Regions from separate parts of the Alteromonas sp. ABH4_454 genome, predicted to be linked through region 1. Evidence: predicted binding sites of a transcription regulator. Region 1 holds the regulator's gene; each other region holds the start of a gene.

What was found. Region 1 encodes FliA, which starts transcription of late flagellar genes. Its sites were predicted from a motif close to CTAAAGNTNNNNNNNNNNNNGCCGATA; they were not measured.
Region 2: the regulator FliA is predicted to act here: its motif matches at 5,042-5,068, upstream of ACYX4W_RS06315 (DUF3530 family protein).
Region 3: the regulator FliA is predicted to act here: its motif matches at 4,243-4,269, upstream of ACYX4W_RS00035 (DUF5610 domain-containing protein).

The regions. Positions count from the first base shown of each region.
Region 1 is NZ_CM149972.1:1,934,036-1,942,436, forward strand. Features, by position in the region: gene flhA (flagellar biosynthesis protein FlhA) at 1-1,974, shown strand, start outside; gene flhF (flagellar biosynthesis protein FlhF) at 2,004-3,413, shown strand; gene ACYX4W_RS08420 (MinD/ParA family protein) at 3,419-4,285, shown strand; gene ACYX4W_RS08425 (RNA polymerase sigma factor FliA) at 4,282-5,013, shown strand; gene cheY (chemotaxis response regulator CheY) at 5,050-5,433, shown strand; gene ACYX4W_RS08435 (protein phosphatase CheZ) at 5,468-6,223, shown strand; gene ACYX4W_RS08440 (chemotaxis protein CheA) at 6,236-8,401, shown strand, end outside.
Region 2 is NZ_CM149972.1:1,422,235-1,430,635, forward strand. Features, by position in the region: gene ACYX4W_RS06300 (response regulator) at 1-2,048, opposite strand, end outside; gene ACYX4W_RS06305 (AmpG family muropeptide MFS transporter) at 2,154-3,500, opposite strand; gene ACYX4W_RS06310 (hypothetical protein) at 3,601-3,924, opposite strand; gene ACYX4W_RS06315 (DUF3530 family protein) at 4,068-4,955, opposite strand; gene rluA (bifunctional tRNA pseudouridine(32) synthase/23S rRNA pseudouridine(746) synthase RluA) at 5,101-5,817, opposite strand; gene rapA (RNA polymerase-associated protein RapA) at 5,868-8,401, opposite strand, start outside.
Region 3 is NZ_CM149972.1:3,424-11,824, forward strand. Features, by position in the region: tRNA gene ACYX4W_RS00015 (tRNA-Ile) at 81-157, opposite strand; tRNA gene ACYX4W_RS00020 (tRNA-Ala) at 195-270, opposite strand; rRNA gene ACYX4W_RS00025 (16S ribosomal RNA) at 349-1,881, opposite strand; gene ACYX4W_RS00030 (RNA recognition motif domain-containing protein) at 2,355-2,819, shown strand; gene ACYX4W_RS00035 (DUF5610 domain-containing protein) at 2,897-4,213, opposite strand; gene trmA (tRNA (uridine(54)-C5)-methyltransferase TrmA) at 4,404-5,501, shown strand; gene ACYX4W_RS00045 (DUF1330 domain-containing protein) at 5,524-5,814, opposite strand; gene fabR (HTH-type transcriptional repressor FabR) at 5,950-6,543, opposite strand; gene ACYX4W_RS00055 (SDR family oxidoreductase) at 6,620-7,438, opposite strand; gene ACYX4W_RS00060 (helix-turn-helix domain-containing protein) at 7,600-8,401, opposite strand, start outside.

The sequences.
Region 1 (8,401 bases):
TTACTCGACGTATTGTTTAGCTTTAATATTGCGCTCTCTCTCGTCATTATTTTGGTAGCGGTACTCACCCAACGACCTGTGGATTTTGGTATTTTCCCACTTGTACTCTTAATAGCGACAGTTCTGCGTTTGGCGCTTAACGTTGCGTCTACGCGGGTTGTATTACTGTACGGCCACGAAGGGGGAGATGCGGCAGGTAAAGTGATTGAAGCCTTCGGTGCTGTGGTTATCGGTGGTAACTATGCTGTAGGTATTGTTGTCTTCGCTATCCTTCTTATTATCAACTTCAAGGTAGTAACCGCAGGTGCGGGACGTATTTCAGAAGTAAGTGCTCGCTTTACCTTGGATGCTATGCCAGGTAAGCAGATGGCAATCGATGCCGACCTTAATGCAGGCTATATCGACCAAGACCAGGCGCGTCAGCGTCGCGAAGAAATAACCGCAGAGGCTGACTTTTACGGGTCGATGGATGGTGCATCAAAGTTTGTAAAAGGCGATGCGGTTGCCGGCCTTTTTATCATGCTTATCAATATTGTTGGCGGGTTATTCATTGGCATGATTCAGCACGGCCTTTCATTTGGAAATGCCATAGAGATCTACACTATTTTGACCATTGGTGATGGTTTGGTGGCGCAGATACCTTCATTGCTACTTTCGGTAGCAACAGCGATTATCGTTACTCGAGAAAACGAAACCCAAGAAATGGGTAAAGAGATCCGTGGTCAACTAGGAAATAATCAAGCGCTTTATATAGCATCAGGCGTGCTTTTCGTCATGGGTATCATTCCGGGTATGCCTCATATCGCATTCTTGGGTTTTTCATTTTTGATTGCGGGCTTTGCATATTGGCAGACAGTTCAAGCTAAGAAGAAAGCTGAAGAACCTCAATTGCCAGAGAACATTTCAAAAGATGAAACTGTTGCACCTGAAGTTAAAGAGCTGGGATGGGACGACGTTCAGCAGGTGGATACTATTGGTTTAGAAGTGGGCTATCGCTTAATTCCGCTTGTTGATAAATCTCAAGGTGGTGAGTTGTTGACACGAATTAAAGGCGTACGTAAGAAACTATCGCAAGAGCTGGGTTTCCTTATTCCACCTGTTCATATACGCGACAATCTAGACTTAGAGCCTAACACTTATACCATCGCTATGCTCGGCGTCACAATTGGCGATTCCGTTATAAGTCACGACGAAGAGCTTGCCATTAACCCAGGGCAAGTGTTTGGCAAGCTAGAGGGGCGGGCTACTAAAGACCCTGCTTTCGGGCTAGACGCGGTGTGGATTAAGCCTAATAAGCGCGAGCACGCGCAAACGCTTGGATACACGGTTGTTGATGCCGCTACGGTTGTTGCGACTCATCTAAGTCAGTTACTTTCAAATAACGCCTATCAGTTACTTGGGCATGAAGAAGCGCAACAGCTTCTAGATATGCTGGCCAAACAGCACCCTAAATTGGTCGAAGGTTTGGTGCCCGATATTCTGCCGCTTAGTACCGTTGTGAAAGTGCTGCAAACCTTACTATTTGAAGGCGTGCCTATTCGCGATATGCGCACCATCGTGCAAACGCTTAGCGAGTACGGCACACGGAGCCAAGACCCAGATGTATTGGTGTCTGCGGTGCGTATAGCACTCAAACGTTTAATCGTTCAGGAAATTACTCAGGGGGCAAAAGAGATACCTGTCATAACCTTGGCGCCAGAGTTGGAACAGATGTTGCACCAGTCCCTTCAAGCAGGTGGCGAAGACGGTGCTGGTATAGAACCAGGTCTGGCAGACAAGCTGCAGAAATCATTGCAGCAAGCCAGTCAGCAGCAAGAGTTAGAGGGAGAACCTGCAGTACTCCTTACCTCAGGCATGCTACGACCCGTGCTGTCTCGCTTCTTAAAGTATTCTGTTGTTGGGCTGCATGTTCTTTCATACCAAGAAGTGCCTGATGACAAACAAATAAAAATAGTCAGTTCGGTCGGTCAATAATCTGACACTGGGTGATTGGAGAGGTTGCAATGAAAATTAGACGTTTCTTCGGCAAAGATATGCGTGAGGCGCTAAGCCAAGTTAAAGCTGAGTTGGGCAGTGATGCAGTGATCATGTCAAATCGCAAAGTCGCTGACGGTATCGAGCTTGTAGCAGCCTACGACAAAGAGCCTGAAGCCAAGCTTTTCACGCCTAAGGCGGCACCACAGACCGCTGCTAAAACGCCTGGCCAAAAGGCTGTGCCTAGCTTAAGTGAAATTATTGGCGACGATGGCCCTGATAGCTTAAAAGCCTTGCTGGAAAAGCAGCATGGTGGAAACCCAGTTGCAGAAAGTTCTGCACAACCAGCACAGCCAATGTCAGCGAACGCTAAGCACGCCAACGAAATTGCATCTCACTTAGATTTTTCAGAAGCGTTTATCGACGATCTTGAAATACAGTCACCACAACAAGATGCTATCGAGCACCAGGCTTTTCCAGAGCATCAAGCGTCAAGTATGGGTGAAACTCCTGTATCCCAGTCTGCTGAACTAGCTCAAATTAAAGAAGAGTTAGCTTCACTTCGCGACGTATTGCAGTATCAAGTTGCTGACCTAATGGAAGCGAAGAACAAGCGTCAAAAACCTGTTCATCAATACTTGGTCACGCGATTAACCGATATGGGTTTGAGTAGTGCACTAGCAACTCAGCTGATTAGCTATACACCGGCTCATTACAACGAACGTGACGCGTGGGTATATCTTCTTAACCTATTGGCTAATCGCATAAATGTTACCGGAAACGATATACTAAGCTCACAAGGTGCCGTTGCATTAGTCGGGCCTACTGGTACAGGTAAAACAACCACGGTTGCAAAGTTGGCCGCCCGCTACGCGCAAAAATACGGTGCAGAATCGGTAGCTATGATAACTATTGATACGTATAGAATTGCAGCCTATGAGCAACTAGCGACATACGGAAAAATTATTGGCTGTACTGTGCGAAAAGCGCAAACTAGTGAAGAACTAGCAGATTTATTGTTCCAACTTCGTCATAAGCGACTAGTATTGATTGATACAGCAGGTTTTAGTCAGCGTGATAGTCGATTAATTAAGCAAATTAAGCAGTTCGACAATGGTCAAATGCCAAAAGTTAAAAAATATTTGGTAGCGCAAGCCAATACGCAATATCCGGCTTTGCAGAGAATCATTCAAGCGTATGACGATATTGAACTAAGTGGCTGTATTTTCACAAAGTTAGATGAGTGCTACTCTTTAGGAGAGGTACTTAGTGCAGCGGTTGAATACCAACTACCGGTTAGTTATGTCACCGATGGTCAAAAAGTGCCTGAAGACATTAAGATTGCAGAAGCGAAATCTTTAGTTTCCGCTGCTGCAAAGCTTTATAAAAAGTACGGTTTGAATCATACTAGTGGTAACAACGCAATTAAAACAGCATAAGCAGTATGATTGACGATCAAGCGAGTAGCTTAAGAAAAATGAAGCAATCACGGTTAATCAAAGTAATCGCCGTCACCGGTGGTAAAGGTGGCGTCGGTAAAACAAACATTACGCTTAACACTGCTATCGCCATGGCGAAGCAGGGCAAGCGTGTAATGGTTCTTGACGCGGACCTTGGTCTTGCAAACGTAGATGTGATGCTAGGCCTGCGAGTTGAGAAAAACCTATCTCACGTACTCTCTGGCGAGTGCACGTTGGACGAGGTTTTAGTAACCGGCCCCCACGGTATTAAGATTGCGCCCGCCACATCTGGCACGCAGTCAATGGCGGAACTCTCACCCACACAGCACGCTGGCTTGATAAGAGCATTTAGCGAGCTGCGTTCTCAAATAGACGTATTAATAGTCGACACCGCTGCTGGCATTTCAGATATGGTTTTAAGCTTTTCTAAAGCTTCCCAAGATATCATGGTGGTGGTTTGCGATGAGCCAACATCACTAACTGATGCGTATGCGCTGATAAAAATCCTTAACCGTGAGCACGGTGTTTTTCGCTTTAAAGTTGTGGCCAATATGGTTCGCGATGTACGAGAAGGTCAGGAATTATTTAGCAAATTAAGTAAAGTGACAGGGCGTTTTCTCGATGTTGCACTAGAATTAGTGGCGACGGTGCCATTTGACGAAAATATTCGCAAAGCAGTGCGTAAGCAAACAGCTATTGTTGATGCTTTTCCAGGCTCTCCTGCAGCCGTAGCGATAACCAAGCTAGCAAACAGGGCGCTTACTTGGCCCATTCCGGCGCAGCCTGGAGGTCACTTAGAATTTTTCATTGAACAATTAGTTGCAGAAAAAGCCGTAGGAAGTCAACGTTGAACAGCAAGGCAGCCGCTTATCAACAGCAAACAGATAAATCGCAGTTAGTCGAAAGACATGCGCCCCTGGTTAAGCGTATTGCGCACCATTTGATGGCGCGCCTGCCTGCGAGTGTACTTGTTGATGACCTTATCCAATCAGGCATGATTGGTTTGTTAGAGGCTGCTCGAAACTTTGATGGGTCAAAAGGCGCAAGCTTTGAAACCTTCGCAGGTATCCGCATTCGCGGTGCCATGCTGGACGAAATACGCAAAGGTGATTGGACGCCACGTTCTGTTCACCGAAATGGTCGCGCAATAACAGAAGCGATATCTCAGGTAGAAAGTGAAACTGGGCGCGACGCACGAGATTCCGATATTGCTGACAAGCTTAATGTGAGCTTGCAGGATTATCACCAGATGCTCAATGAAGTAAATGCCGGGAAGTTGGTCGGCATTGAAGATTTAGGTGTGTCGGAAGATGTGATCACTACCGAGCAAAGTCGAGGCAGTGATGCACCGTTAGAAGATTTAATGCAGGGCGCATTTCAAAAAGCGCTGGCCCATGCAATAACGACATTACCCGAGCGAGAAGCGATTGTTCTTTCACTTTACTATGACGAAGAACTAAACTTAAGAGAAATAGGCGAGGTTCTCGACGTAAGTGAGTCGAGAGTCAGTCAAATTCATAGTCAAGCCATGTTAAAACTCAAATCACGAATGAAATCGTGGCAAGCTGACGAAGAATAGAAATTAAAAACAATTAACCCCTCAGTGGAGGCTATTTTGGACAAAAGCATGAAAATTCTCGTGGTCGATGACTTTTCAACCATGAGACGTATCATCAAAAACCTACTCAAAGACTTGGGTTTTGCCAACATTCAGGAAGCGGATGACGGAAGCACTGCATTACCTATGTTACAACAAGGCGATTTCGACTTTGTTGTTACTGATTGGAACATGCCTGGTATGCAGGGTATAGATTTGCTCCGCGCGATTAGAGCCGATGACAAACTTAAGCATTTGCCAGTACTTATGGTGACCGCCGAAGCGAAGAAGGAACAGATCGTTGCCGCCGCCCAAGCGGGTGTGAATGGTTACGTCGTTAAACCTTTCACCGCGGCAACGCTTAAAGAAAAATTAGATAAAATATTCGAACGTTTAGGTTGATCCAGACGCTCACCAGATAAATGAGGTTTACTGGATGTCAACGAATGTAAACGTTCCAATATCGTTAGAAGAAGCAAAGCAGCTTGTCACTTTTCTCGAAGAAGGTGACAAGGCTTCAGCTAACGCACTACTTGAAGCCGTCTCAATGAAAGAAAACGTTGAGCTATTCGCTGAAGTAGGCAAGTTAACGCGTCAACTCCACGACGCATTAAACAACTTTCAAATAGACGACCGCATCAAAAATCTAGCTACAGACGATATCCCTGATGCCCAGTCCCGCCTTACCTACGTAATTGAAGAAACCGAAAAAGCTGCTAATACTACTATGGATGCCGTTGAGGCGAGTATGCCCATCGCTGAACTGCTATCGGAGCGGATCGAAAAGGTTATGCCAGAGTGGAAAAAGCTGATGAACCGCCAAATCGAGTTGGGTGAGTTTAAGGTTTTATGTGCAGACTTAGACGAATTGTTGGAAGACGGTTCGAATCAGTCGGCTAAACTTACACAGTTACTTACAGAAGTTTTGATGGCACAAGGTTATCAAGACTTGACTGGACAGGTTATTCGTCGCGTTATCGACTTGGTTAAAGAAGTCGAAGATAGCCTTGTAAACATGCTTACTATGTTTGGCGAACGGGACGGTGCAGAACAAACTAAACCTTCCAGCGTTAAGGCCGATAAGGTTGATGGTGTAGAGGCAGAAGGCCCAATTATTGATGCTGACAAACGAGATGACGTCGTTTCAGGTCAAGATGATGTAGATGATCTTCTGTCTAGCTTAGGTTTTTAGGGGAGCGGGTGCATGTCGTTTGATGTTGACGAGGAAATATTACAGGACTTTCTAGTTGAGGCTGGAGAGATACTTGAACAATTACAAGAACAGCTCGTTGATCTTGAGAACAATCCTGAAGACGCGGACTTGCTTAACGCAATTTTTCGCGGCTATCACACAGTAAAAGGGGGAGCGGGCTTCCTTTCTCTTACTGAGTTAGTTGAAATTTGTCACGGTGCTGAAAACGTTTTTGACGTCATGCGCAATGGCCAACGAACGCTAACGCCTGAGTTAATGGATATCATTTTGCAAGCCACTGATGTGGTGGTTGAAATGTTTGAGAGAGTAAAAGCACAAGAGCCGCTAGAGCCGGCGGATGCTCACCTCGTCGACCTGTTACACAAACTCAGTCGCCCAGAATCTCCAGATGAAAACATTTTCGACAATGCAAGTGCGCCCGAGCCAGAAGTTGTCGCGGCTGAGCCCGAGGTCGTTGCAGAAGAGCCGGAACTAGCTATAGATGAACCAGTGCCAGCAGCGTCAGATACCAGTGAAAGTAGCGGTGGTATAGAAGAAATTACCGAAGATGAGTTTGAGGCTCTCCTTGATGAGCTTCATGGAGGTGGTGCTCCAGGACAAGCTGCATCAACCAATACAGAAGCCGCCAAAACGGAGCCTGCGCAAACGTCAGCACCAGCGGCGAGCACTGACAGTGATGACATTACTGATGAAGAGTTCGAAGCACTGTTAGATGATCTGCACGGAAAAGGTCAGTTTGGTGGGGACGAAAAAAGTGCTCCAGAACCAGTATCAGCAGCTGCTCCGGCAAGTAGTGCCGGAGATGAAGAAATTACCGACGATGAATTTGAAGCACTGCTTGATCAGCTTCACGGTTCTGGTCAAGGTCCAACTAAACAAGGCTCTGCTCCAGCGGCCCCTGAACCTCCGGTAGACAAAGCGGCTACCGAAGCTGTTCAAAAAGCAAAGCAAGCCGCGTCGAGTGCCCCGGCTGCGCCTAAGGCGAAGCCAGAACCCAGTGCAGCGAGCCCAGCTAAAACGAGCAAAGCAGCTGCGCCAAAAGCGCCTGCCAAGAAAGATGATAAAAAAGGGGCTCCTGCTCCACCACCTGCTGAGACAACAGTACGTGTAGACACTAAGCGTTTAGACCAAATTATGAATATGGTCGGCGAACTCGTACTCGTTAGAAACCGACTGATAAGTTTGGGGATCAACAGCAACGATGAGAGCATGTCAAAGGCCATTGCTAATCTAGATGTAGTGACTGGAGACTTGCAAGGTGCGGTAATGAAAACCCGCATGCAGCCTATCAAGAAAGTGTTTGGCCGTTTTCCTCGCGTTGTACGTGACCTGGCTAGAAGCTTAAAGAAAGAAATTACCTTAGATCTTGTAGGTGAAGAGACAGACTTAGATAAAAACTTGGTTGAAGCATTGGCCGACCCGCTCGTGCATTTGGTGCGAAACTCTGTCGACCACGGGATAGAAATGCCTGATGATCGTGCAGCGGCAGGTAAGCCTCGCATGGGTACGGTTCAGCTATCAGCATCTCAAGAGGGCGACCATATTCTTCTTACTATCGAAGACGACGGTAAGGGTATGGACGCCGAAAAGCTCAAAGAGATCGCAATTAGCCGCGGCGTATTGGACGCAGACGCAGCAGCACGCATGTCTGACGTTGAAGCGTTTAATCTTATTTTTGCACCTGGCTTCTCTACTAAAACCGAAATCAGCGATATTTCAGGTCGTGGTGTGGGCATGGACGTGGTTAAAACCAAGATTAACCAGCTCAACGGTACCATCAATATCGACTCGCAGTTAGGAAAAGGTACACGATTAGATATCAAGGTACCGCTAACGCTCGCGATTCTACCTACGTTAATGATTGTTGTAGGAAAACAGACCTTTGCGTTACCATTAGGTGCGGTGAACGAAATAATAAACATGGACATCAAGAAGACCAATACGGTAGATGGCCAGCTAACAATGATAGTTCGTTCGAAAGCAATTCCGTTGTTCTTCCTTGGTGAATGGTTAATCCGAGGCCCCAAAAATATAAATAAAGAAAAGGGGCATGTTGTTGTGGTGCAAATTGGTACTCAACAAGTAGGGTTTGTCGTAGACGCGCTGATAGGCCAGGAAGAAGTGGTTATTAAACCACTCGATGCATTGTTGCAAGGT
Region 2 (8,401 bases), 510 kb from region 1:
ATAGGGAGGTTAGGGTGCCCTTCTTTCATTATTTTTGCTACTTCCAAGCCGTTAATATCTGGCAATTGAATGTCGAGCAACACGCAGTCAAAGTCGGTTTCGTTAACTCGGCTAATTGCATCGTCGCCGGTATAACTCACCGTCACATTGTGACCCATACTTTGTAGCATATACTCCACCATCTCGGCGTTAATCGGCTCATCTTCAACAACTAATATGTTGGCCTTGGCTACATCTTTTATGACTTTTGCATTATTTGCCGTTAGTTGATGAATGGCGTCTACAAACCGATTTCGGTCGATAGGTTTAACAAAGCTCTGATATATGGGTAGCTCACTTTTGGCGATAATATTGGCGATATCCGGTGTTGCAGACAATACGATGACCGGCGGCACTCGTTCTCCATAGATTGCGCGCAGTGTTTTTACCAGTTCAAGTCCATTCATCCCTGGCATATATAAGTCGGCAATGATGCCCGAGAATTGAAGCAGTTCTTCGTGGAGGTTCAAAAGGTTGGCGCCAGACGAGAATGTGCGAACGCTAAAGCCTTCTTTCGTGACAATAGACTGTAGATGAAGCCTTGAGATTTCTAAATCGTCGACAACCGCGAATTTGGCATTTGAAGGGGTAGATGACACCGATGGTGAATCTTCTACTGGCTTAATAGGCAGTGATATTTTAAATTCAGATCCGACGCCAACGGTACTGCTGACTTGAAGTGTACCGCCAAGTCTATCAATACTGCGTTTGGCAACCGATAGCCCAATCCCCGCCCCTGGGTAGCGCTGACTTTGCGAATGCTCTCCTCTATAAAAGCGCTCAAACATGCGTTTTTGCGTACTATCATCAATGCCAATGCCGGTGTCGTTAATAATGATTACTAGAAAAACTTTTTTGTTTTTAACTAGCGTTGTAACGGTCACGTCAATTAAACCCGTTGAAGTAAATTTCACGGCATTATCGAGAATATTCACTATGACTTTGGAAAGGGCCATAGCATCGGTTTCAGCATAACTTGGCACGCTATGACTGCAGTGCATGTTAAATTCGAGCTTTTTGTCTTTAATCCTTACCGAAAAAGGGGATATGCATTCGTCTAACAAGCTGATCAAGTCTACCTTTGAAAGTTGAAGGTCATCCTCTATGTGATTATTGAGTATATCAGTAAGGTTGTTGGTTAAATTTAGCAGTCGATAACTGGATTGCTCTGCTTGTTGAATTAACCGAGTACGCTGATCTTCCAAATTAGGAATAAGCTCTAAGGCACTAATTATGGCGCTAATCGGGGCCCTAAACTCATGGCTGATAAGCTGTAAAAACTCTTTGTTCTGTAGATCTTGATCATTATCAGCAATAGCAAGCCGTACCTTTGACTTGTTGAGTTTTCGCAGAGATTTCTTGGGTGAGCTTTTACTAATAATCCACGCACCAAGATACCAAAGAACCAGAACAACTGCGCCAAATAAAGTGGTTATCAACATCTTTTGCCGCAGTACCTGTACACGGAGTAACGCCGCATTTTCTTCCGCTTGTAAGGTGCTTAGAAGAGGAAGAAGGCTAAAGCCATCATCAATATAAGGCTTCATTTCAGTAGGGGGGAGCGCCATAAACGTATAAAGCAATATTCGCGTTGTTTTGGCGCTTTCTTCGGCTGTAGCTCTATTTAAACCTTTATATGCCTTTGTAAACTCTTCTTTAGAAACGGGCGCAGGAGCGTCGCTGACCCTCCATCTGTCTTGTAAATATCGATGTAACCCCTGGTACGTTACCTGTAACTGATGGGCTAGAGCGGTATGATTGCCATTATCGCTTTGAGTTTGTCTGTTGAATTGGTGAATTCGATGTTCAGCGGTAATTATACTGTTTACTAAATCACTCTTTTGCTTAAGGCTAGTAATGAAAGACTGCTGTTTGGTGTTTAACACAAACAAGATTGAGATAATAATGGCCGCGAAAAACATAGCCGAGGCGTTTACTTTTGAAAAGGTAAAAGCGGTGGATACCAGTGATGACTTGCGTTGCGGTGGATCAGCCTTGTTTGCGCTCAAATTTCTTCCTTGCAAGAGTTTGTATTAACTACCTTCTTTAAATGTAGGCAACTAATACAAAGTTGCAAGGCCACTAAATGTAGACAACAACAGGGTGTAAGGAATTTATGGCGCTTCGACGCGCTTTATGTGATCTCTTATGGAATATAAAAAGCAAAGGCTTGGGACCACCATGACAGCGGTCAAAATGAAAAACAAACTCCAGTTTCCATTAAGACTATCAACAACTAGACCACTGCTAGAAGCAACCAATGTTCGTCCTGCAACACTTAGTGAGGCCATAAGTGCATATTGAGTTGCGCTAAAAGCGCGGTTACATAAAAGCGATATAAAGGCGACCATGGCAACGGTGCTCCATGCTCCGGTAAAACCGTCGACGACTACAGTGATGGCTAACAGTGAAGTTGAAGGCCCAGTTTGCGCGATAAGAGCAAACAGAAGGTTTGAAGCCGCCATGGCAACCCCTGCAATCATCAGTCCTCGGTAAATACCATAGCGAATATTGACTAATCCACCGAGCAGAGAAAAGACAATCGTCACCCACCAGTTAAGCAGCTTTGAGTAAGTGGCGATATCGCTATTTGAAAAACCCACTTCTTTATAGAAGACGATGCTCATACGACCTAAAAACGCTTCTCCAATTTTAAAAAGAAAAATAAACAGTAAGAATGAAGCAGCCAGCTTGATGCCATTGCGGTTAAAGAACTCCGAAAATGGTGTTATGAGTGTTGTTCTTATCCAGTTAATTGCTGCAGAGCTTTTTGCGTCTACATCCGTTACTTGCTCAAGCAAAGCTTCCCTATCAACAGCGGGTTCATTAGCAAACCAGGTAGCTATTGCCAAAGAGGCCATGATAGCGCCAAGTAATAAGTAAATATCTGGCCAAGTCCAGGAAGTGAGGTCTGCTAAGAAAAAGGGGATAGCGCCAAGGCCACCGTAGCCCGTCCACCATCCAGCTGTTGCTACTGATGATGCAGCAGACATACCATCTTTGTCTTCTTTTTCAATGCAATCAATACGAAAGCCATCAATAGCAATATCTTGGGTGGCAGAAGCAATGGCAATGAGTAAACCAATTAGGGCTACGTAGAATAGGTCTTGGTTTGCGGTAAGTTGGGACATGGCCAGACACAGGAAAACAACAGCGCTTTGCATCAAAAAGATCCAACCTCGTCTTTGTCCTAGCATTGGCGGCTTAAGCTTATCGACAAGGGGCGACCATAGAAAATTAAATGAGTAGGTGGCGAAGATAATACCGAACAAACCAATCGCCGAACGCGATAACCCTTCATCCTTTAACCATGCCGATAATACTGAACCAATCATGATCCAAGGGAAGCCACTGGAAACGCCAAAAAGAAAAATGGTTAAGAAGCGTTTGTCATTGAACGTTTTTAATGCAGTTAGCAATACTTCGGCCTTCGGCGTTGACTCAAAAGTGTATTGAGCCATGAACCATTGTGTTTAGCAATAAAACTGTGGGGGCATGATGAACTTTTAAGCGATACGTTTTAACCCAAGGGGGGAGTATACCGTTGTAAGTGAGCGGAAATTAGGGGCGGATCCCGACGCAATCCAGAGGGCAGTGCCCTAAACCTTCCAAAAAGTTAACACAGTTTGTTAACTCATCAACAAGAAACTGGTCTTTTGTTAGTTTATCTTCATTCCAGTAATGCACTTGATGAAGCAAATGCCAAAAAACACGCTCTTTTTGCGTATATGGCTGGGTTAACGTGCATTCAATTTGCCCCCATTCTTCCATACTATCCCAAAAGAATAGCTCGATCTCCTCGATAGGAAGCTCTCCCTGCCAAAATGCTCGCAAATAGAAACACAGCTGTTTCGCTTTGTTATCTACAAAATCTTGAACATTCACAAGCCACTCAACCGTCGTTGTTTGCTAAAAAATAGTATAGCCCATAACATGACTACCATTGACTTCAACATCCCATTATTCGTATGAATAAAGGTAGGTAACTGTTTTGGATACTGATTTAGCCTAATCCTAAGATAGAGGAATTACCAGCCTAGATGCCTGGTCCAGCCTATGATGCTATTTGCAACTATATGAATGTTAGGGTGTTTCTCAATTTCTTTTATACTAAAGGTTAAAGAATTATTTGGCAGGTGGACTTGCCTATAGTGCAATTTCAGTTCGTTTTTTGCACGAACCTTTCTTTTCATTGCGGTGCTTGCTTCCCAGTCATTAAAGTTTATTAAAGACAAGTCAAGAATGGGAAAGCTGGCTTTCGCGATAGTATCAATCACTAAGTTATTTGTTTTTTCTTGTGGCCAGAATGGCGATATAGCGACAAATGAGTCTGGTTGTAAACCAGGCTGCATTTCTACTGCAGACAAGTAGGCCGTTGCAAGCATTCCTTGCGCAATGACCATGCGGTATCCCGTTCTATCTTGCAAATAATTATCTAAAGCACTGAGTTGCAGCGTTAGTGCAGTCGTTGTTGATTTAAAATCAAGGTACTGAGTCAGTTGATCACTTCTCGGGTGGATGATTGATTCACTACCCATCGATGGGGATGCGCTTTCTGCTTGGGCTTCACTGGTTTGTTCTTCAGTAGTTAGAACCGATGGTGAGCTTGTCGACAAATTAAATGGGCTGATAATTACGTTCCACCCTTTCTCAGCAAGCATACTCGCTAGGCTGTTACCTTCTGCAAGGGTCAAGCTAGATGGAAAGGGTTCAGTGAGTATCACGGCAACACCCAAAGGGAGCGGAGTTCGTGCCTCAATGAAAATAACAGGGGCTTTCTCTTCGCCCACCATTAACGCGTCCACTTCTCCGGGCAAATAGGCATTACTTACATCTGTGAAAAAATCACAATGCGCCGTTACAGGCAGCAGCGATACGATAACTGCAAATGTTATAAGAAGAGCGTGCCTTTTCATAAAAAACGGTTTGCCTTTACCTATTTTTGATTTGCGCGGTTACGGCAGCATCAAATCAATTCATACACCAAGTATTCTAAGAAGGTTATCGGCAGAACCTTATAAAACTGAAATGAAGTCCATAGATAAAATAAAGAACCGCTAACTACTCAATACTTTCAGAAAGGGCTTTGGGGTGGTACTGGCTAAAAGGTATAGGAATGTGAAAATGCTGCCAGTGCCCGAATGTAGGGTGGGAAAAGCTTAAGCTTTCTGCATGTAGCTGCAAGCGAGAGGCCATAGATAACGCTTCTTCATGGGCATAAAGTCTGTCCCCTAAAATAGGGTGGCCTAAAGCAAGCATATGCACGCGCAGTTGATGAGAGCGACCTGTGATGGGATAAAGGGCAACTAAAGAGTAGGGCAATCCATTTTCATCATGGGTACGCTCGACAACGTCAAATTGCGTCACTGCTTTCTTACCGCGCTCGAAATCTACCATTTGCTTCGGTCTGTTCGGCCAGTCGCAAATAAGGGGTAAATTAACCTCTCCACTGTCTTGTGCTACATGACCATGTACTCGGGCAAAATACCGCTTTTTAGTTTGTCGAAGCTCAAATTGTTTTGATATATGGCGATGACTCTCTTTATTCAGTGCCAGCACTAAGATACCCGATGTTGCCATATCTAGCCGATGAACTACCGTCGCGGTAGGGTATACACAATTAACACGGCTAATGAGCGAGTCTCGGTGCTCTAAGGCCTTTCCTGGCACGCTTAACAGTCCGCTAGGCTTGTGAGCTACCACCACATCCTCATCTTGATACAGGATATCAAGATAAGGCGTCATAGGCGGGTTATAAACAAAACTCGGGTTTGCCATTATGTACTCGTTACTTCAACGTTGTTCTTTCAGTGCTTAACATTTTGCATTTACGGGTTGTTCACCACAATACGTATTGCGTCTAGCTGAACATCAGCTTCCTGAATGACCTTATCGAGCGCATTCATTTGCGTTTCAATAAATTCAATTTCGCTATCGCGCACAGCAGGGTTGCGCTTTTGAAGATCGCGCAAGCGCTGTATTTCATCATTCAATGTGCTATGCATATCGTTAAGGGCATCATGCTGCTTTTGGTTAGCCTCATGATGGGCAAGCTTACGTGCTTTCTCGATTGCAAGTTCAAGCGGCTGTTGCAGTGCTTTTAGAAGTTGAGAAGAAATTTTGCGGCCAATTTTACGCTTAACATCAAAACTTAAGTCAGAAGGATTGCCCTGCGCATCTAAACATACCCGCACAGGCGTTTGTGGCAAGAAACGGCCTAATTGAAGCGCTTTCGGCGCTTGTGCATGCAGCACAAAAAGGGTTTCTATCCAGTAGGCGCCCTTCGGTAAAGATAGCTCGGCAATAAAGCCCATACTGCTTTTTCCGTGTACGTCGGTGAGTACTACATCAATCGCGGTATGTACTAGCGGGTGGTCCCAGCTAAGAAACTGTACGTTTTCAAGCGTGGTGGCAACACGGCGCTTGTAAGTGACCGTCATGCCTTCTGGGTCAAGCCCTGGAAGCTGGCTTACCATGGATTCGGTTGGCATAAGAATAAAGCAGTCATTGCCTTTTTCGTCTTGCTGGACGCCGATAGCGTCAAATACACGGCCCATAAAGCGCGACAAATCTTGTTCGCTATCAAGGGTGATAATGTCTTCAAGCAGTTGCTCTACACGGCCCTCTCCAGAAGCATTAAGCTCAAGAAGTCGATCGCGACCGGCTTCAAGTTGAGCCACCAGTTGGCTATTTAGCGTAACGCTCATGTTTACAAGCTCGTCACGGGCACTCATATCGTCAGGGTGCAAGCAGGCACCAATAAGCAAAGGTTTAACGTCGTCAAACACACCAGAGCCGGTCGGACAGGTTTTCTCAAAGGCATTAAGTCCTTCGTGATACCAATCTAGTAAAACGTGCTGCGCGGTTTTCGCTAAATACGGAACGTGAATTTGTACAGTTTGAGTTTGGCCAATACGGTCAAGACGGCCAATACGCTGTTCAAGCAGGTCTGGCGTAATAGGCAAGTCGAACAGAACCAAGTGGTGAGCGAACTGGAAGTTACGGCCTTCACTGCCAATTTCACTGCACAATAGAATTTGAGCGCCGTCTTCTTCGTCAGCAAAGTAATGGGCGGCCTTATCGCGCTCAACGATGCTCATGCCTTCGTGGAATACACTGTGGCGTATGCCGGTTTGCGTGCGAATGACTTCGCCTAACTCTTGTGCAGTACGAGCGCTGGCGCAAATAAGCAGTATTTTTTCTGGCTTAACGCTTTGCATAAAATCTAGCAGCCATTCAACGCGTGGGTCGTGCTTAGTCCAGCTATTAACCACACTTGCCATACGCTCAGGGTATAGTGAATAGGTTAGGTCGCCGCCGCTCACTGCCTCTGAATAAACCTCAGGTAAAGCCAATTCATATGCACTTAGTTTACGCTCTGGGAACCCTTCGATATTGGCACGGCGGTTTCTGAACAACATGCGACCTGTACCGTGACAGTCGATAAGTTGATGCAGCAACGCATGACGATTTTCCGGCGAGCTTAAATCACCTGCATGTTCCATTACGTCAGGCGCGAATTCTGCGAGTTTGCTGCGTTGTTTGTCATTAGGCTCGGCGTCTGAAAGTAATGGCGCTACCGCATCGGCGAGCTGGCTGTATTTCGATTCTTCATCTAAGAAAGCGTCGTAACTATGGAAGCGAGCCGGGTCGAGTAGGCGTAAGCGTGCAAAGTGGCTTTCGTGACCAAGCTGATCAGGCGTTGCGGTAAGTAGCAATACGCCAGGTGTTTGATTCGCTAGTGCTTCAACACATAGGTATTCGGCAGAGGGAGCTTCACTTGACCACGCAAGGTGGTGGGCTTCATCGACAACCATTAAATCCCAACCTGCGGCTTGAATTTGCTGCTGGCGTTTTTCGCTCTTACTGAGGAAGTCGATACTGCAAAGTACCAGCTGGTCGCTTTCAAACGGGTTTATTGCGCCTGTGTCAGCTGTATCGTCATCTTCTAGGCCTTCGCTCTTTTCTATCGCTTCACTCTTCTCAATTGCTTCGCAGCGACTCTCATCGTAAATGGCGAAAGGAAGATTTACGCGGCGCAGCATCTCAACTAGCCATTGGTGCATGAGCGAGTCTGGCACCAAGATAAGCACGCGCTCGGCACGACCAGTTTTAAGCTGCTGGTGAATAATTAGCGCTGCTTCAATAGTTTTACCAAGCCCTACTTCATCAGCAAGCAATACGCGAGGCGCGTGTCTGCCGCCTACCTCTGATGCTATGTGTAGCTGGTGCGGGATAAGCGATATACGGGCACCGGCAAGGCCGATAGTACTTGAGCGCAAATATTCGTATTGATGATCTAGGGCGCGTTCGCGTAAGTCGAACCATTTCGGATTGTCTAGTTGCTGACTAAACAGGCGCT
Region 3 (8,401 bases), 1.9 Mb from region 1:
ACAGTAAATATTCATTAGGATTTCGGGTCCAACGTGACACGTTTCTACCTTTGTTACCTTCCTTTCTTAAAGCAAGGAAATGGTAGGCTTGGGCAGACTTGAACTGCCGACCTCACCCTTATCAGGGGTGCGCTCTAACCAGCTGAGCTACAAGCCTTCAGTACTTCGCTTATGCAAGCTCAGTATCAAGTAGATGGTGGAGCTAAGCAGGATCGAACTGCTGACCTCCTGAATGCAAATCAGGCGCTCTCCCAGCTGAGCTATAGCCCCATAAACTTGTGTCGTTCTTCATTTTAAACAAGACTATCTGTGTAGGCACTGCATCAAGTGCGTCTATCGACGTAATGGTAAGGAGGTGATCCAACCCCAGGTTCCCCTAGGGTTACCTTGTTACGACTTCACCCCAGTCATGAAACACAAAGTGGTAATCGTCCTCCCGAAGGTTAGACTAACTACTTCTTTTGCATCCCACTCCCATGGTGTGACGGGCGGTGTGTACAAGGCCCGGGAACGTATTCACCGCAGTATTCTGACCTGCGATTACTAGCGATTCCGACTTCATGGAGTCGAGTTGCAGACTCCAATCCGGACTACGACATTCTTTAAGGGGTCCGCTCCACATCACTGTCTCGCTTCCCTCTGTAAATGCCATTGTAGCACGTGTGTAGCCCTACACGTAAGGGCCATGATGACTTGACGTCGTCCCCACCTTCCTCCGGTTTGTCACCGGCAGTCTCCTTAGAGTGCCCAACTTAATGCTGGCAACTAAGGACAAGGGTTGCGCTCGTTGCGGGACTTAACCCAACATCTCACGACACGAGCTGACGACAGCCATGCAGCACCTGTGTCTGAGTTCCCGAAGGCACCAATCTATCTCTAGAAAGTTCTCAGCATGTCAAGTGTAGGTAAGGTTCTTCGCGTTGCATCGAATTAAACCACATGCTCCACCGCTTGTGCGGGCCCCCGTCAATTCATTTGAGTTTTAACCTTGCGGCCGTACTCCCCAGGCGGTCTACTTAGCGCGTTAGCTTCGCTACTCACGACTTAAAGTCACAAACAGCTAGTAGACAGCGTTTACGGTGTGGACTACCAGGGTATCTAATCCTGTTCGCTACCCACACTTTCGCACATGAGCGTCAGTCTTTGGCCAGGGAGTCGCCTTCGCCACTGATGTTCCTCCAGATATCTACGCATTTCACCGCTACACCTGGAATTCCACTCCCCTCTCCAAGACTCTAGTCTGCCAGTTCTAAATGACCATCCCAGGTTGAGCCCGGGGCTTTCACATCTAGCTTAACAAACCGCCTGCGTGCGCTTTACGCCCAGTAATTCCGATTAACGCTCGCACCCTCCGTATTACCGCGGCTGCTGGCACGGAGTTAGCCGGTGCTTCTTCTGTTGTTAACGTCACGGCTAGCAGGTATTAACTACTAACTTTTCCTCACAACTGAAAGTGCTTTACAACCCGAAGGCCTTCTTCACACACGCGGCATGGCTGCATCAGGGTTTCCCCCATTGTGCAATATTCCCCACTGCTGCCTCCCGTAGGAGTCTGGGCCGTGTCTCAGTCCCAGTGTGGCTGATCTTCCTCTCAGAACAGCTAGAGATCGTTGCCTTGGTAAGCTTTTACCTTACCAACTAGCTAATCTCACTTGGGCCTCTCTTTGCGCCGGAGCCGAAGCCCCGTTTGGTCCGTAGACATTATGCGGTATTAGCAGTCGTTTCCAACTGTTATCCCCCTCGCAAAGGCAAGTTCCCAAGCATTACTCACCCGTCCGCCACTCGTCAGCGATGTGCAAGCACATCCTGTTACCGTTCGACTTGCATGTGTTAGGCCTGCCGCCAGCGTTCAATCTGAGCCATGATCAAACTCTTCAATTAAATATATCGAAATATGAATCGTCGTTGTGACACTCTTAACGAGTGCCCACACAGATTGTCTTGTCTAAATTTTTAAAGAACATTCACTAGAAGCCGTTGCTTCTTAGTGACTCACCCTGTTCGAGTGAGGTGCGCATTTTACATCGTTTATTTTCGATGTCAACCATGTTTTTAAACTTTTTATTTGCTTGAAAACTTGGTTTCGCACTTGTTGCTAAGTTGGCTTTGTTTTTCTCGAAGCCCCCTCAGAACGTGGAGCGCATTATAGATACCTCTTGAGAAAGATCAACACTTAAATTGGTTTTTTTTGCTTTTTAAGGCCATTTTGATGTTAACCGCTCATTTCTGCATCATTTCTCTGGGCTCAATGCATCTTTAGACTAGTTTTTTCACATTTTATTGTTCAAATTGTTACAAATGAGTAAACTATGTACAGCCTCCAGCACCATAATAAACAATAGAAAGGTAGGTATATGAAAGTAGGCTTTATTCAATGCGCTGTTATTAGCGCTATTTTTGCAATTGCAGGGTATTTGTTATTTTCTTCTGCTAGTTTAAACGTCCATGTTCCACTTACCGTATCTGCAGCTCTGCTGATAAGCGGTATCGTTACTCCTTGGCTAGCGTCTCTTATTCAAAGTCCATCTTCCTCAGATGCCAGAGCACACACCAATAACGGATCAGTCGAAACTTTATATGTGGGTAATTTACCCTATAGAGCAAATGAAAACGCTGTAAAGGAGTATTTCAGTAGCTTTATTGAAGTGCAGTCGGTTCGTTTAATGAAGGATCGCAAAACTGGAAAAAGAAAAGGTTACGGTTTTATCGAGGTTGTCACAGACGACCTTAGTAGTGTTATTGATAAAACTAACGACTCAATCTTTCAGGAACGAACGTTAAAAGTTCGACCTGCGAAAGACAAAGTTGAACACGCTTAGTTCTTAATTCGTAGTTTTTAGTTATGTAAAAAAAGCCCGGTAAGCTTTCGCTTCCGGGCTTTTTATTGTCATGAACATTAGCTCTCGCTGGTTTCAGCAGATTGGGGAAGACCTTCCAACAAGGTTTGATTAAATGAACGAAATCTATTTATAGCGGATATAAGGTCAGGAACCTGAACATCTTCCATCTCGTTAATAATACCAGCTATTAACGCATTATAGTCTTCACTACTTTCTAACTTACTTTCTGCGTTAGCAAAGGTATCCATCATCTTCTCTAGATATTGAGCGATTGGACTAACCACATTACCGTACTTCGCGTTTTCGCTTTTATCTTCGATATAGTGCTGAATATTTTCGTATGTCTTTAGCACTTCGGTTTGCGTAGTCCTATTTAACTGTAGTGCGTAACCAACCAACTCTTTATCATCAAAGCCTAAACTCAGTGCTTCTTCAAATGCCTTGTCTATATCACCACTATAGAAGGTATCAGCTAGATCCTGCACCTGCCCAACTAAATCAGCTATCGATTCCAACTCATCTTCATCAAGTTCTCCTTTCAATGAAAAACTAATGCCGCTTCGCTCGAAATATTGATAAGAAGTTTGCTCAGTGTAAGACGCTGAAAAATTGCTTTCACTTTGCTCACCACTACCGTCAGATTGCTCTTGAGATGCCTGAGCCTGAAAATTAAGTTGCTGAGAAGCCTGGAAAGAACGCAGGCTTTCAAAACTAAAGCTCACTTCATCACCATCTTTAGTTCGAATCATCAAACTACCGCTTTTTTCGTCCGATGCTGCAACAGCTTCCACCGAAGACAGCTGGACAGCATTAGGCTGCTGGCGTCCAAAGATATCGGTTTCTAGATCATCAATACCCGTATCAATGAGATCCCGGCTTTTCGTTATACCTTGCTCAATCTCTTCATTCATAAACCCAGCAAGATCTTTTTCAGCCATTGCGAAGCCGCGGCTTACTCCTTCTCTTGCTTGGCTAAATAGCCCGGTCAGCTTTTCTTCGCTGGCACCTCCATCGGCTGCGCCGCGAATAACGCTGCCCACGAACTTAAGTACGTTTCGGGCTACTTTTTCAAAATCGAATAAACCGTTCGACTTTTCTTCAAGATTTTTCTCTTTCGTTTCTTGTGGTCTTTGCCCATCTATTTCCAACGCTTGATTAATATTGCTACTTACCACGCGCAAGCCGATACTCGTCTGGCTACTTGAAACAGATACTGAAGCCGCTTGTTGCTTCGAGAATTCAGCGGCTTGCTGCAATCCGTCTTGCTGCAGCTGCTTTTTAAGCGCTTCATTCGGGTGAACCGTTGCCTTTTGATCCGCTTTCTGATCAACCTTTTGGTCTCCCATAAAAGCTTTAATTTGACCCACGTTCATAATTTGATCCTCACTATCCTCATTCTTATTATCGGCAAAGAATCAATATTGTTTAATATTAATACAGCATTTTTTTCTAAAAGCTATTTAAGCAATTACGCATATTAATAATGAAGAAGTCGGGAGCGCTTGTTGCAGTTATTTTTTAAGGGACTACAATTCGCGACCTCAACAATGAATGGAGAATTTTATGACCACCACTGAACAACAACGCTATCACGATCAGTTAGACGAAAAAGTAAATCGTCTCACCGCGTTGCTTTCTCCATTCAATGCCCCGGCGCTTTCTGTATTCCCCTCGCAGCCAACACACTACCGCATGCGCGCAGAGTTTAGAGTATGGCATGAGGGCGATGACTTATTTCACATCATGTTCAATCAGGAAACGAAAGAGAAGTATCGCGTAGATAGTTTCCCTCCTGCTTGTAAAGCAATAAACGATGCGATGACACTTTTGCTTGAAGAAGTAAGACCAAACGAGACTCTAAGAAAAAAGTTATTTCAAATCGATTACCTTTCTGCGTTGTCTGGTGAACTTGTTATAAGCCTTCTATACCATCGTCAATTAGATGAAGAATGGCAAGTGGCAGCAAGAGAACTAAAAACGACACTTGAAACTCACTTTCCTAAAGTAAACATCATTGGTCGCGCTAGAAAGCAAAAGCTTATTATCGACAACGATTTTGTAATTGAGCGTTTACCAGTAAACGGACGAGAATTCGTATTCAAGCATATAGAAAATAGCTTCACTCAGCCCAATGCCGAAGTGAACTGTAGCATGATTGAATGGGCTTTAGATTGTGTTAAACCACTCTCTGGAGACTTACTAGAAATGTATTGTGGTGCCGGTAACTTTTCACTTCCGCTAGCACTTCACTTTGATAATGTCGTAGGTACCGAAATAGCTAAACCTTCAGTGCAAGCAGCTCAGTTTAATATTGAGCAAAACGAGCTGAGCAATGTAAAAATTGTAAGGTTAGCCGCCGAAGAATTCACACAGGCTATGAAGGGCGAGCGTACGTTTAGTCGCTTAGAAGGCATTGATTTAAGCACTTATAATTTCACCACTGTATTGGTTGACCCTCCAAGAGCTGGATTAGATGAAGACTCGCTAAGAATGATTCAGGATTACGATAATATTGTGTATATCTCGTGTAATCCTGAAACTTTGGCGCAAAACCTTGAGCTTTTAGGTGAAACTCACAACATTGCTCAATCAGCGCTATTCGACCAATTTCCTTTCACTCATCATATTGAGGCAGGCGTTCTACTTACACGCAAAGTCTAGTTTGCGTGTAAGTCATTTTCTACTACTCCTTGCCTTGTACAAGAACGTGATGGCTTACTGAGCCGTCAGTTCTTAGTTTTAGTAGTGGAAGGTAATCTGGGTCAGACATAAAATCGAGTGCGCTTTGTTTTGAAGGCCACTGTATTATAACGCGAATGGCGGGTTCTTCTCTCTCGCCTTCTAAAGTTTGATGATTCGCACTGTTCGCTAGATATTTTCCACCGTGCTTCGACACGACATCCGCGGCGAGTTTTACATAGTGCGGGATCCACGCTTCATCGGTAGGTGTAACTTCTAAAACTGAATAATACATATCTTGCTCTCTTTTCTTGAAATTAACTGGTTGAACCCAGCGTTATCGTATTGAGAGCTTAACAAGCTATATTCCGTGCAATAAGAAGGCTTATGCCAGAATCTGTTTCGTGAAATACTTGATAATACTTCAGCGCTACGCTTTCTGCGTAGCGCCTATTTGAACAAAGCGAAGTTGCGCTTTCACTCTTTCACCAATTTCACTTCTAAGCTTATCATCCGCTTCTAATGCTTCAGCTCCGGCACTGAATACCAGTCTTACCATGGCATCGGCTTGTAACTGGGCACAGGCGTATTCCACGCCTTGCTGTTCGATAATGTAGTCAGTAAGTTCATCGATGAAATGTTGAATTTCTCTGAACACTGCTAGTCGGTAAGCAGACGACGTACCGGTATGCTCTCGCAGTAATAAACGAAATACGTTTGTGTTGGCCGCGATGAATTCCATGAAGGTTTCCACAGAGGTATGAATGACGCCGCCACCTGAAGCAATGCGCCTTCTAGCTTGACGCATAAGCTGACGCAGCGCTAAACCCGCTTCATCCACCAGCGTTAAACCCAACTCGTCCATATCTTTAAAGTGTCGATAAAACGACGTGGGAGCAATGCCAGCTTCTCGGGCGACTTCACGCAAGCTTATTGCCGATAAACTGCGGTTTTCATCTAGCAATGAAAATGCAGCATGGATGATATTTTGGCGGGTTTTTAATTTCTGTTCTTGTCGGCTCACGATAGACTCACTTAATTACTCTTTTATAGTCTATCGCAACCCGAGCCTCTTGGAGAAGTTTAAATTAACTCATAGCCTAGAACAGGCTTCTCGACATTCCACCATCAAGCACAAAGTTTTGACCGACAGTGAACTTAGCAGCCTCAGAACTAAGCAGAGTAACGAATTGGGCCAAGTCATTTGGATCTCCTAACGAGTTTGTAGGAATGTCAAACAAGTCCAAGGTCATCTTGTGTACCATTTCAGGCGTAATATTATCCGCAGCGCCTTTTCCATATTTTTGTTCAATTTTTTCTTTGTGTGGTAGCGCTAATTCAATCATCCCTTCTGTCGCGTACATGCCTGGCAGCACATTATTTAAAATCACACCATGTTTTGCTAAATCTCTTGATACGACTGACGTGTAGTTTGCTAATGCCGAGCGTGCGGGCCCCGACATTAAGCGCATTTCCAGTGGATGTTTCGCGGCCACCGTAGCTATATTAACTATTCTTCCCCAGCCTCTTTCCTTCATGGGCTTACTGAATGTTTTTATAAGCTCTACTGGACCAATAAGACCAAGCTTTATTGACTCAAGCCAATTCTCTTCCTCTATATCGCCGTATTCCCAAATAATAGGGGGTGGAGATATAGTAATGATAAGAATATCCGGGGTTTCGCAAGCTGCTAACAACTTTGCTCTGCCCTCTTCGGTTGCATGATCGGCGACCACAGCAGTAACTTCTACACCGTATTGCGCTTTAATTTCTTCTACTGTGTCGCGTAATCGCTGCTCTCGCCTAGCAGATATAATCAGATTAACACCTTCTTGCGCTAATGCTATGGCACTAGCCTTTCCCATACCTGCACTTCCACCAGCAATTATTGCCGTTCTTCCCGATATATTTGTGTTCATAACTCGTCTTCCTAGAATTAGTAGCATCTGAAGTATCGAGTAGCATTATGGTGGGCTACCTTGACTCAAAGTAAGTGCAAGAGTGGCCATCTCACAGTGCCAAAAGGACAACATGCCTGCTAGGATGTATAGCTTCGTCAATGAACTATACCAATGACTACTTATTTATGCTCCCGCCAATATATGGGAGATACACCAGTCCAAGTTTTGAACGCTCTTGAGAAGTTAGAGGGGTCAGAAAAGTTAAGTTGAAGCGCGATTTCTGCAATAGAAAGTCTTGTCTTCAAAAGCATGTCTTTTGCAAAGTTAGCCTTTTCTTCATTGATGATCGATTTAAAATGTGTACCACATGAAGATAGTGCACGACGCAGCGTTCTTGGCGAAACGTAAAACAGTGCGGCAGCTTCGTCTAAAGAAAGGGAAAATCGATCGCTTTCTTTTATATGTTTCCGTAAAGCTGTTACGACATCACTACCCTGACGGAGATTACAAGACTGCTCTGCGCACAAACTATACATTGCCTTTTTTGAAAAAGAATCGGCTGTAGGTAAAGGAATGTTCAGTATCTCGCTATTGAGATAGATACGCGTTGAGGACTTATCAAATAAAATGGGTAATCCCTTGGGCAGAAATACATCACAATGGGTTTTCGGCGTCGCGCACTGCATTTCGATTTTTTTCACCGAATTATTTATAGGAAGGCAAAAATAAATAATGTTTAGTACGGCACTTACCGCCGCCGCAAGTAAAAAGTAGTGTGAGTGAGAAAGTGTGACCAGAGGCCTTACTTCTAAAAAGCTTTCGCTTACGTGCTCGTCAGTTTTTACAACAATAGCAACACTGAAAAGTGAAGTTCGTAAGTGAAGAAATTGACTTATAAACTCAAGGGCGTCTTTTAACGATTCGCTACTAAGCGCTCCATAACCAACAGTGCCTAACGTCGTTAGATTAATGCACTGGCCG